Regions from separate parts of the Comamonas sp. F1-6 genome, predicted to be linked through region 3. Evidence: riboswitches for the same ligand, from Rfam matches in the RefSeq annotation. Region 3 holds a riboswitch; each other region holds the start of a gene.
The links. Region 3 has a riboswitch for glycine ahead of gcvT (glycine cleavage system aminomethyltransferase GcvT). Riboswitches for the same ligand answer to the same signal wherever they lie in the genome.
Positions count from the first base shown of each region.

Region 1: another riboswitch for glycine. It lies ahead of AAIL66_RS00960 (D-amino acid dehydrogenase); the one in region 3 lies ahead of gcvT (glycine cleavage system aminomethyltransferase GcvT).
Region 2: another riboswitch for glycine. It lies ahead of AAIL66_RS23705 (trimeric intracellular cation channel family protein); the one in region 3 lies ahead of gcvT (glycine cleavage system aminomethyltransferase GcvT).

Region 1 covers NZ_JBCPWN010000001.1:208,308-211,569, reverse strand. The annotation lists gene AAIL66_RS00965 (amino acid permease) at 1-1,083, opposite strand, end outside; glycine riboswitch at 1,627-1,726, shown strand; gene AAIL66_RS00960 (D-amino acid dehydrogenase) at 1,898-3,166, shown strand.
Region 2 covers NZ_JBCPWN010000041.1:12,968-16,229, reverse strand. The annotation lists partial or broken gene AAIL66_RS23715 (transposase) at 146-310, shown strand; partial or broken gene AAIL66_RS23710 (IS5 family transposase) at 331-1,186, shown strand; glycine riboswitch at 1,415-1,507, shown strand; glycine riboswitch at 1,521-1,639, shown strand; gene AAIL66_RS23705 (trimeric intracellular cation channel family protein) at 1,692-2,357, shown strand; gene mnmC (FAD-dependent 5-carboxymethylaminomethyl-2-thiouridine(34) oxidoreductase MnmC) at 2,521-3,262, shown strand, end outside.
Region 3 covers NZ_JBCPWN010000003.1:168,156-171,417, reverse strand. The annotation lists gene AAIL66_RS04630 (energy transducer TonB) at 136-669, shown strand; glycine riboswitch at 758-867, shown strand; glycine riboswitch at 887-1,012, shown strand; gene gcvT (glycine cleavage system aminomethyltransferase GcvT) at 1,077-2,213, shown strand; gene gcvH (glycine cleavage system protein GcvH) at 2,336-2,710, shown strand; gene AAIL66_RS04615 (MolR family transcriptional regulator) at 2,758-3,262, shown strand, end outside.

The sequences.
Region 1 (3,262 bases), on a different contig from region 3:
GCCGATCAAGGCCACCAGCGGCACGCCGTTCTGGGTCAGCCGGGAGAAGATGCGCGGCGCATTGCCCTCGGTCGCCATGTTGTAGAGCATGCGCGTGGCCGCATACATGCCGGAGTTGCCGGCCGACAGCACCGAGGTCAGGATCACCGCATTCATCACCGTGGCCGCCGACAGCAGGCCCGCGTGCTGGAACACCAGCGTGAACGGGCTCACGGCGATATCCGCCACATCGGTACGCAGCAGCTGCGGATCGGTATAGGGAATCAGAAAGCCGATGACGACAATGGCCAGCACATAGAACAGCAGGATGCGCCAGAACACCTGACGAATCGCACGCGGCACGTTCTCGCGCGGATTCTCGGATTCGCCTGCCGCAACGCCCACCAGCTCCGTGCCCTGGAAGGAATAGGCCACGATCATGGCCACGCCCACAAAGGTCGCGAAATTGCCGACGAATGGCGCATCGCCCGTGGTCCAGTTCTCGAAGCCGGGTACATGGCCGTTGCTGATGATGCCGAACAGAATCAGCACGCCGGTGATCAGAAAGGCCACCACGGCCAGCACCTTGATCAGCGCGAACCAGTACTCGGCCTCGGCAAAGCCGCGCGCGGAAAACGCGTTCAGCCCCACCATCAGCAGCAGGAACAGGCCGCTCCAGATGATGCCTGGCACATCGGGAAACCAGTAGGCCATGACCAGTTGCGAGGCCACCAGGTCCACCGCCACCACCACAGCCCAACTGAACCAGAAGTTCCAGCCCAGCGCAAAGCCGAAGCCTCGATCCACATAGCGCGAGGCATAGGTAGAGAAAGAGCCGGCCACAGGCATGAAGGCGGCCAGCTCGCCCAGGCTGGTCATGATGTAGTACACCATGATGCCGATGAGCAGATAGGTGAGCACGGCACCACCAGGGCCGATCTGGGCGATGGCCGAGCCGGAGGCCACGAACAGGCCCGTTCCGATGGCGCCGCCAATGGCAATCATGCTCAGGTGGCGCTGCTTGAGCACCCGGTGCAAGCGGGGCTGGTTATCGTCACCATCACCAGTCGGCGCGAGCTGCTGGCTTGAGTTGGGTTGGGACATAAATGTCTTGTTGTAATGGTTTGCGCCCATCCGGACAAAACACCCAACCATCCCGCAGGCGCTGCGGCAGGCAACGCAAAAAGGCGACCATGACGGTCGCGGGCAACAAGGACAAAGGAACGAAGCCATGACAGCAGAACGCCATGGCGGATAGGCCAGTTGCATCCTGAATCGGCAGCCACCCCAGTCGGGCGCTTCAATGGCAAAGCGGTGATATCGCCGGGCCCATTGACAGGCAAAGACGATATTTTGCCCAAATCCACCGCCGACCATGACCCGCCATGCCAATGCAGGGGCTGACTCTGGGGCTGCTCGGTGGCACTTGACAGCGTCTATCGCTATGAATTTAGAAGCACACTGCGCTTTAATAAATTCATTTTCATAGACAAACAATCAATATTTCATTGAAGGATAAGCGGCAAGCGCTATCAAATAGCGTGAACCCGACATGAGCAGCCATGGCTGGGCCCTGGCGCAGAAGTCTAGAAAACCCGTATATCCAGGCACCGCCGTTCTTCCTACATTTGCCCACAGGCTCTCAGCCCGGTGATGCCGAGAGAGACTGCAGCGCAAACTTGGCGTATGCAGCGCCGAAGGAGCAACCGCCCCGGAAACTCTCAGGCCAAAGGATCGGCATCGCTTTCACACACTCTGAAGAATGTCCGGACGTCATCGTCCGCCGGGCATACCGAAGGAGCAAGCGAGCAGCGCCGCAAGGCCCTGCCTCGTGAATCTCTCAGGTCCAGAACAGAGGGGGCGTCCGCTGCGCATGTTGCGCACGGGCTCCACCCTTGACGTTTCTGGAATCTGAATCATGAAGACAATCGCCGTCATCGGCGGTGGCATCACGGGCGTGACCACCGCCTACGCCCTCGCACGCCGCGGATTTTCCGTCACCCTGTTCGAGAAGCAGCGCTATGCCGCCATGGAAACCTCGTTCGCCAATGGCGGCCAGCTCTCGGCCTCGAACGCCGAGGTCTGGACCCATTGGTCCACCATCGTCAAGGGCCTCAAGTGGATGCTCAAGAGCGATGCTCCGCTGCTGCTCAATCCCAGGCCCAGCTGGCACAAGATTTCCTGGTTCTGCCAGTTTCTCGCTGCCATCCCCCATTACGAGAAAAACACCGTGGAAACCGCCAGGCTGGCGATTGCGGCACGCGAGCACCTGTTTGACTGGGCGTCCAGCGAAGGCATTGACTTCGATCTGAAACAAAAAGGCATCTTGCATATCTACCGCGACCGAGCAGGCTTTGAACATGCGGGCAAGGTTTCCCAGTTGCTGGCCAAAGGCGGCCTGGAGCGCCGCGCCGTGACACCGCAGGAGATGCGCTCCATAGAGCCGACCCTGTCCGGAACCTTCTATGGCGGCTACTTCACCGAGAGCGACTCCACGGGCGACATCCACAAGTTCACCAGCGGCCTGGCTGCCGCCTGCGAACGACTGGGCGTGCAATGCCGCTACGGCCAGGAAATCATGTCGGTGAACAGCAACGGCAAGCAGGCCAGCGTGACCGTGCGCCAGGGCCTGGAAACCGAGACCTCGACTTTCGACGCCATGGTGGTCTGCGCAGGCACGGCCAGCCGCGCCCTGGCTGCCCAGCTCGGCGACAGCGTCAACATCTATCCGGTCAAGGGCTATTCCATCACGGTCAATCTGCCGGACGAAGCCAGCCGCGCCGCAGCCCCTGTGGTGAGTCTGCTGGACGACGAGACCAAGCTGGTCACCAGCCGCCTCGGCGACGATCGCTTCCGAGTTGCCGGTACGGCGGAGTTCAACGGCTTCAACAAGGACATCCGCGCCGACCGCATCCGCCCACTCATCGAATGGGTGCAGCAATGCTTCCCGGGCGTCAGCACGCGCAGCGTCGTGCCTTGGGCGGGCCTGCGCCCCATGATGCCGGACATGCTGCCGCGCGTGGGCCCTGGCAACAAGCCCTGCGTGTTCTACAACACCGGCCACGGCCATCTGGGCTGGACCTTGTCGGCCGTCACCGCCGACATGGTCGGCGACCTCGTGCTGCAGTCCATGGGCAGCGCCAGCAGACAGCCCCGACCGGCCACGCTGAGCACCGCCAGCGCCTGACCACGACCTGAAAACCTCATCAACAAGCCAGACACGGTAGCCGCAGCGCCCCGTGAGGGGCAGCTGTTGCCGTGTGAATGGCAAAACGGAGACATA
Region 2 (3,262 bases), on a different contig from region 3:
CAATGCACACATTGCGGCAAGCTATGCGTTTTAATGATGACTTTTCTCGCCAACGCAGAAGATCTGACGAGAGATAGTGGGACAGCCTAATGAATCCCCGGGCATGGTCCATTGCTTGTCTTTCACATAAACATGGGGCGTAGGCATACCAAGACCCTGGGAACAGCGCCGCAGGCGTAGGTCTGCCACCGAGAAAGCGGACCTGGTTCGTCAAACCTATGAGCCTGGGATGAGCGTGTCACTCGTGGCTCACCAAGAAGGTGTATCGGCAAGCTTGCTCTTTACCTCGCGAAAGCTTGAGCATGAAGGGCCTCCGACACCAACGCCCTAATGAGTGCTGCCGCTCACACCACCAACTGGAAGCAGTACAACGCAGCACTCAAGGCTCGCGGCTCCTTGACCATCTGGCTGGACAAGACCATGTCTTGGCTTGCCGCTGACAGCGGCAAACGCGGGCACAGCCCGCAGTTCTCGGATGCAGCGATTCAGTTCTGCCTGACCATCAAGAACCTCTTTGGATTAGTCTTGCGGCAGACCACAGGCTTTGTTCCGTCACTACTGGCGCTGTCTGGATTGCTGTGGCCAATTCCCGACTTCAGTACATTGTGTCGCCGCCAACGCCGTCTGGATGTGCAAGTGGCATACCGCTCTAGCGCAGCCGGCCTGCACCGACTGGTTGACTCCACAGGCATCAAGTTCCTTGGCGAAGGCGAGTGGAAGTGCAAAAAGCATCGCCGCCAATGGCGCAAGCTGCACATCGGTATTGATGCGCAAACGCTGCAGTGTTGCCGCAGTTGCGGAGCAAGTTCCTGCCGAGGAGCCGCTGCTGACAGTGACAGGCGATGGGGCTTATGACACGCAGTACGTGCATGCGGCGGTCATTCAGCGCAATGCCACGCCCATCATTCCCCCAAGAAAGAATGCCAAGGTGCGCAAAGGCGATGGCTTTGCGCACCGCAACGCAGCTATCGCCGCATGCAGACGGTTGGGGTGAAGTATCTGGAAACGCTGGAGCGGTTACCACCGGCGCAGCCCGGTAGAGACCAAGATGAACTGCATCAAACGCCTGGGTGAACGAGTAATGTCACGCACGTTCGAGCGCCAAGTTAACGAACTGCACATTCGAGCCGCCATCCTCAATCGGTCTACTGAACCGGTCTGCCCGCAGACGGTGGCTGTGGCCTAGCCACACCTGGGGTTGGGAAATCTGGCCATGGGGGTGATATATGCAACAACGCCCTCTCGCTGTCGCGCGTATGAGTTTTTATGGCGGGCGGCTTCACAGACGAAAACGCGGGCTTGCGCGAGCCATGGCGGATTCAGACCGCCCTTCCGCACCCCGAGCTGGCAGCCGCAGAAACACACCAATACAGGTATTAACCCGAATAAAGTCGCTGAAACTAGCTAGAATCGCGCCCATCCCGCGGGAGAGCGGAGCCTTTCGAGGGTTCCCGCCGAAGGCGCAAACTCCCATAATCGCTCAGGCAATAAGTACCGCAGGTGGGTCTGACAGGACCCGGATATCGCCAACTGGAGAGCAGCCCGCAACCACAAGCTGCAGGGCTCACCGAAGGGGCAAGCATGTCCACCGCGAAGGTGCTCATGCGCAACTCTCAGGTAAAAGGACAGCGGGAGAGGCAAGCCGGACACTCCCGCCGATGTGAGTGGCTGGTCTATTTTCAAGTGCCTTCATGCTTCCTTCCGTCTCTTTGCTGGACTCGTTCCAGGCCTCCAACTTCACCGTCATGCTGGTCATCTATCTGGTGGCCATTACCGCCGAAGCCATGTCCGGCGCACTCGCCGCAGGCCGGCGCAATATGGATATCTTCGGCGTCGTCGTCATCGCCTTTGTCACTGCCCTGGGAGGCGGCACCATCCGCGACATGGTGCTGGGCCACTACCCCATCGGCTGGACCCAGCACCCTGAATATGTGTATCTGGTCATCAGCTTCGGTCTGCTGACCACCGTGATTGCACGCCATATGCACAGGCTCAAGCAGGTGTTTTTGCTGCTGGACGCCATGGGACTGATCGCCTTTTCGCTGATCGGCTGCAATACCGCGCTGGAGCTGGGCTACCCCACCATCGTCATCATCATGGCCGGCATGATTACCGGCATCAGCGGCGGCATCTTGCGCGATGTGCTCTGCAACCAGGTCCCCGTGGTGTTCCGCCGCGAGCTGTATGCCAGCGTGTCGCTGTCGGTATGCCTGATGTTCCTGGGCCTGCGCTATCTGGATGTCAGCCCCAATATCAGCACCATCGTGTGTTTTGCCGGCGGTCTGGCCTTCCGTCTGGCCGCCATTCGTTTCAAATGGCGCCTGCCGGTTTTTTCGTACCAGCAGCGCTGGGAGTGATAGAGACTCCCCCTGTGGCGCTGCGCGCCGTCCCCCTCTCTTGCTACGCAGGAGGGAGACGCAGCCATCGCTGCGGGGCGGCCCTTGCTTGGCTGCTCTAACCTAGACTGCGCCATGCATTACCCATGTAGTTTCACTTTCCATGTCTGAACCGATCACATGGATGCCGGATGGCACCCCCTACAACACCCGATTTGGTGATCGCTATCACAGCGAGCTGGGCGGCCTTGACCAGGCCCGCCAGGTTTTTCTCGGTGGCTGCGATCTTCCAGCTGCCTGGGCCGATGCAGCGCAGTGGCGCATTCTGGAAACCGGCTTTGGCTTCGGCCTGAATTTCCTGGTCACCTGGGCGGCATGGAAAGCCGACCTCAGACGCCCGCGCATTCTGCATTTTGTCTCGGTGGAGGCCTACCCTGTCTCGCGCGAGGATCTGCTCGCGTTTTTACCGACCGATGGGGAACTGCGCCCGCTTGGCGAACAACTGGCCGAGCAATGGTGGGGACTGCTGCCCGGCGTGCATCGCCTTTCCTTTGATGACGGCCAGGTGCTGCTGACGCTCCATATAGGCGATGCCAGGACCATGCTGCGCAAGCAGCAGATGACGGCTGACAGCGTATATCTGGATGGCTTCTCTCCCCAGCTCAACCCCGAGATGTGGGATGAAGATGCCATGAAGAACATCGCCCGCCATTGCCGCCGTGGCACGCAGCTTGCCACTTGGTGCGTGGCCGGCCATGTGCGCCAAGCGCTCAAGGCTCAGGGTTTTGACGTCAAGAAGCGCGTTGGCGTGCCGCCCAAGCGCCATAACCTGCATGCAGCCTACAACCCGGCCTGGGAGCCGCGCCATCGCCCTGACGGCCTGCCTGCGCCCGTGGGCCAGGCCGGCCGCTGCCTGGTGCTGGGTG
Region 3 (3,262 bases):
ATTCTGTTTAGTCCCTGCCGGACATGATGTTTGCCCCTGCAGGACAAGCTCTGGAGCAAGGCAGCCCGGCCCTGGCTGAACGACCGACTCCACCAGGTCTGCCGAAATCGACTGGGGATGACCGAGAATGCCGCCATGGATACTTCACGCCACTCACGCTGTCTTGCTGCATACGCGGCCGTCTTGGGAGCTCTGCTGCTCAGTGCCTGCGCTGGCAACCCAGCCATGGCGCCTAAGGTGGCCGACATCACTCCCCAGCCCCAGGCTGACTCCGCCTCGGCTTCCGGAGGCCAAACCGTAAATTGGCCTGCCTGGATCAATGCAGACTGCACACCCCCCGCCCAGCTCGATCGGCAACCGCAGCCACGCCGCCACACCACGCCTTTCATCAGCGCCCACTGGTTTCCGAACGGGCTGGAGACCACGGTGGTCTTCCGCCTGGAAGTCACGGCTCAGGGCGAACTCGGCCGTGTGGCCTACCAGCCTGCCGATGCCGATCCCCGCATCGTGAAGTCCATACTGCGCTCGCTCGAACGCTGGAAGTTCAAGCCCGGCATGCGCCAGGGCCAGCCCGTGACGTCCTGCTTCGAGCAGCCCTACCAACTGGTGTTTCCGCGCCAGGAGATCGATGTTCCTCGAACACCCGCCATGAACACAGAACCGCAGTGAGACCACAAGCTCAATTCCAGCGATCTGTGCTCGAAAACCCCAAAATCCGTCCGATTCGGTGGTGCAAGCCCCTTGCCCACCGCTAGAATCGCCAACGTCAGGAGAGAGTGCCTGCAGCTTGAAGCTGCCTCGCACCGCCGAAGGCGCAGACCCCAACCCGGTGTCAAAACGCTCAGGCAAAAGGACTGACAAGCGCTGCAAGGTGTGCAAACCTGCAGCGTCCCTAGCTGGAGAGAGATGCAGGCCGTCATTTCGTATGTGCGCCAGCATCCACCGAAGGAGCAAACTGCCCGATGCAATGCGTGCAGTGAATCTCTCAGGTAAAGCGGACAGCAGGGCAAGCCCGCCACGCATGGCCCTGTCATGCATGGCCACTCATTTTGGTTTGACCACCGGAGCGCTTGCCTGTGACTGCTGCTGACACCTCTTCCGATCTGCGTTCCACACCGCTGTTTGCACTGCACCAGAAACTGGGTGCCCGCATGGTGCCGTTTGCCGGCTACGCCATGCCCGTGCAATACCCTCAAGGCCTAATGGCCGAGCATCTGCACACGCGCAAGGCCGCCGGCCTGTTCGATGTCTCGCACATGGGCCAGTTGCTGTTGCGCGGCCCCGATGCCGCCGCCGCGCTCGAATCGCTGATGCCCGTCGATGTCATGGCCCTGGGCCTGCACAAGCAGCGCTACGGTCTGCTGCTCGATGAACAAGGCGGAATTCTCGACGACCTGATGTTCGTCAACCGCGGCGATGATCTGTTCCTCATCGTCAACGGTGCCTGCAAAGAGGCCGATATCGCTCATATCCAGAACCGCATCGGTAGCCGCTGCGAGGTCGTCCCACTGCCCGATCGCGCCCTGCTGGCCCTGCAAGGCCCGCAAGCCGTCACTGCCCTCTCGCGTCTGATTCCCGGTGTGACGCAACTGGTCTTCATGACCGGCAACCACTTCGACTGGCAAGGCCATGCGCTCCACATCACGCGCAGCGGCTATACGGGCGAGGACGGCTTTGAAATCTCCCTGCCCGGCGAAGCTGCCGAAGCCTTTGCCGAAGCTCTGCTGGCACAGCCCGAGGTAGCCCCCATCGGTCTGGGCGCGCGCAACTCGCTGCGCCTAGAAGCCGGACTTTGCCTGTACGGCAACGACATAGACACCAGCACCACCCCGGTGGAAGCTGCGCTGAACTGGGCCATGCAGAAGGTGCGCCGCACCGGCGGCGAGCGCGAAGGCGGCTTTCCCGGTGCGGCCATCGTGCTGGAGCAATTGCAGAACCCTCAGTCGCTGCGCCGCAAGCGCGTGGGCTTGATCGCGCTGGAACGCATTCCCGTGCGCGAGCCCGCCGTGCTGGAAAACATGGACGGACAGCATATCGGCCACATCACCAGCGGCCTGCTCAGCCCCACGCTCAACCAGCCTGTGGCGCTGGCCTATGTCGAGCCCGACTACGCCGCCATCGATACGGAAATCTTCGCCATGGTGCGCGGCAAGCCCGTGCCCATGAAGGTGGTCGCCACGCCCTTCGTCCCCACCCGCTACTACCGCGGCTAGGTCTGCCGCCGCGCATGAGACGGGCCAGTTTGCCAAACAGCTGCCAGAACACCGCTAAAGTGCGAGCTGGACCTTTCTCAAACAACACCCGATTCCCCTGAATCCCCCATCTGGAGCTTTCCATGAGCATCAAGTATTCCAAAGAACACGAATGGATCAACGCCGCTGACACCAATGCCGCCATCGTCGGCATCACCGTACACGCACAGGATGCGCTGGGCGATGTGGTGTTTGTGGACCTGCCTGCCGTGGGCTCCAGCTTCAAGGCCGGCGATGTGGCTGGCGTGGTCGAGTCCGTCAAGGCCGCTGCCGATGTCTACATGCCCGTGACCGGCGAGATCGTCGAAGTCAACGAAGCCCTGCGCGATGACCCGTCGCTCGCCAACAGCGACCCGCTGGCCGCTGGCTGGTTCTTCAAGGTCAAGATGAGCAATGTGGGCGAGCTCGAAGGCCTGATGGAAGAGACCGCCTACAACGACTTCGCCAAGGACAACTAAGCGTATCAACGGCCCTCGCATTGCGAAGGCCGTTTTTGCATGCAGCCATGAGCACCATTCTGTATTTTGACGATCCGCACGTCGGTCTCGCCCGCGAGACCAGCCACCCGACCTTTGCGCGCATCGCGGCCCAGGACTTCTATTACGACTGCGGTGACGACTTCAGCCCCTTCGGCAACGATGACGGCAGCGACACACTGGCCGCTCTTCAAGAGTGGTACCAGGAGCAGACGGGCGGCAAGTCTGCCAAGACTCTGCGCTTTCTGCACCAACAACTGAGCGACTGGGATCTGCCCGTGCCCAAGGACATGCTGGCTCATAACGATGCGGCCAAGGCCCAGTGGCTGGCCAGCGATGACATGAACCAGATCTATCTGCGCTCGGTCTGTCGCGCCCACGTGGCCACCGCCTTTGGTCAGCTCAAGATCACAGGCAGCATCGATGCCGATCTGCAACAGCAAGCCCTGCTTGCCCTGGCCTGCCAGCAATGGCTGAACACCGTGGCACGCAGCAAATATCCCGATTGGGAATATGCAGACCAGGAAAGCGAAC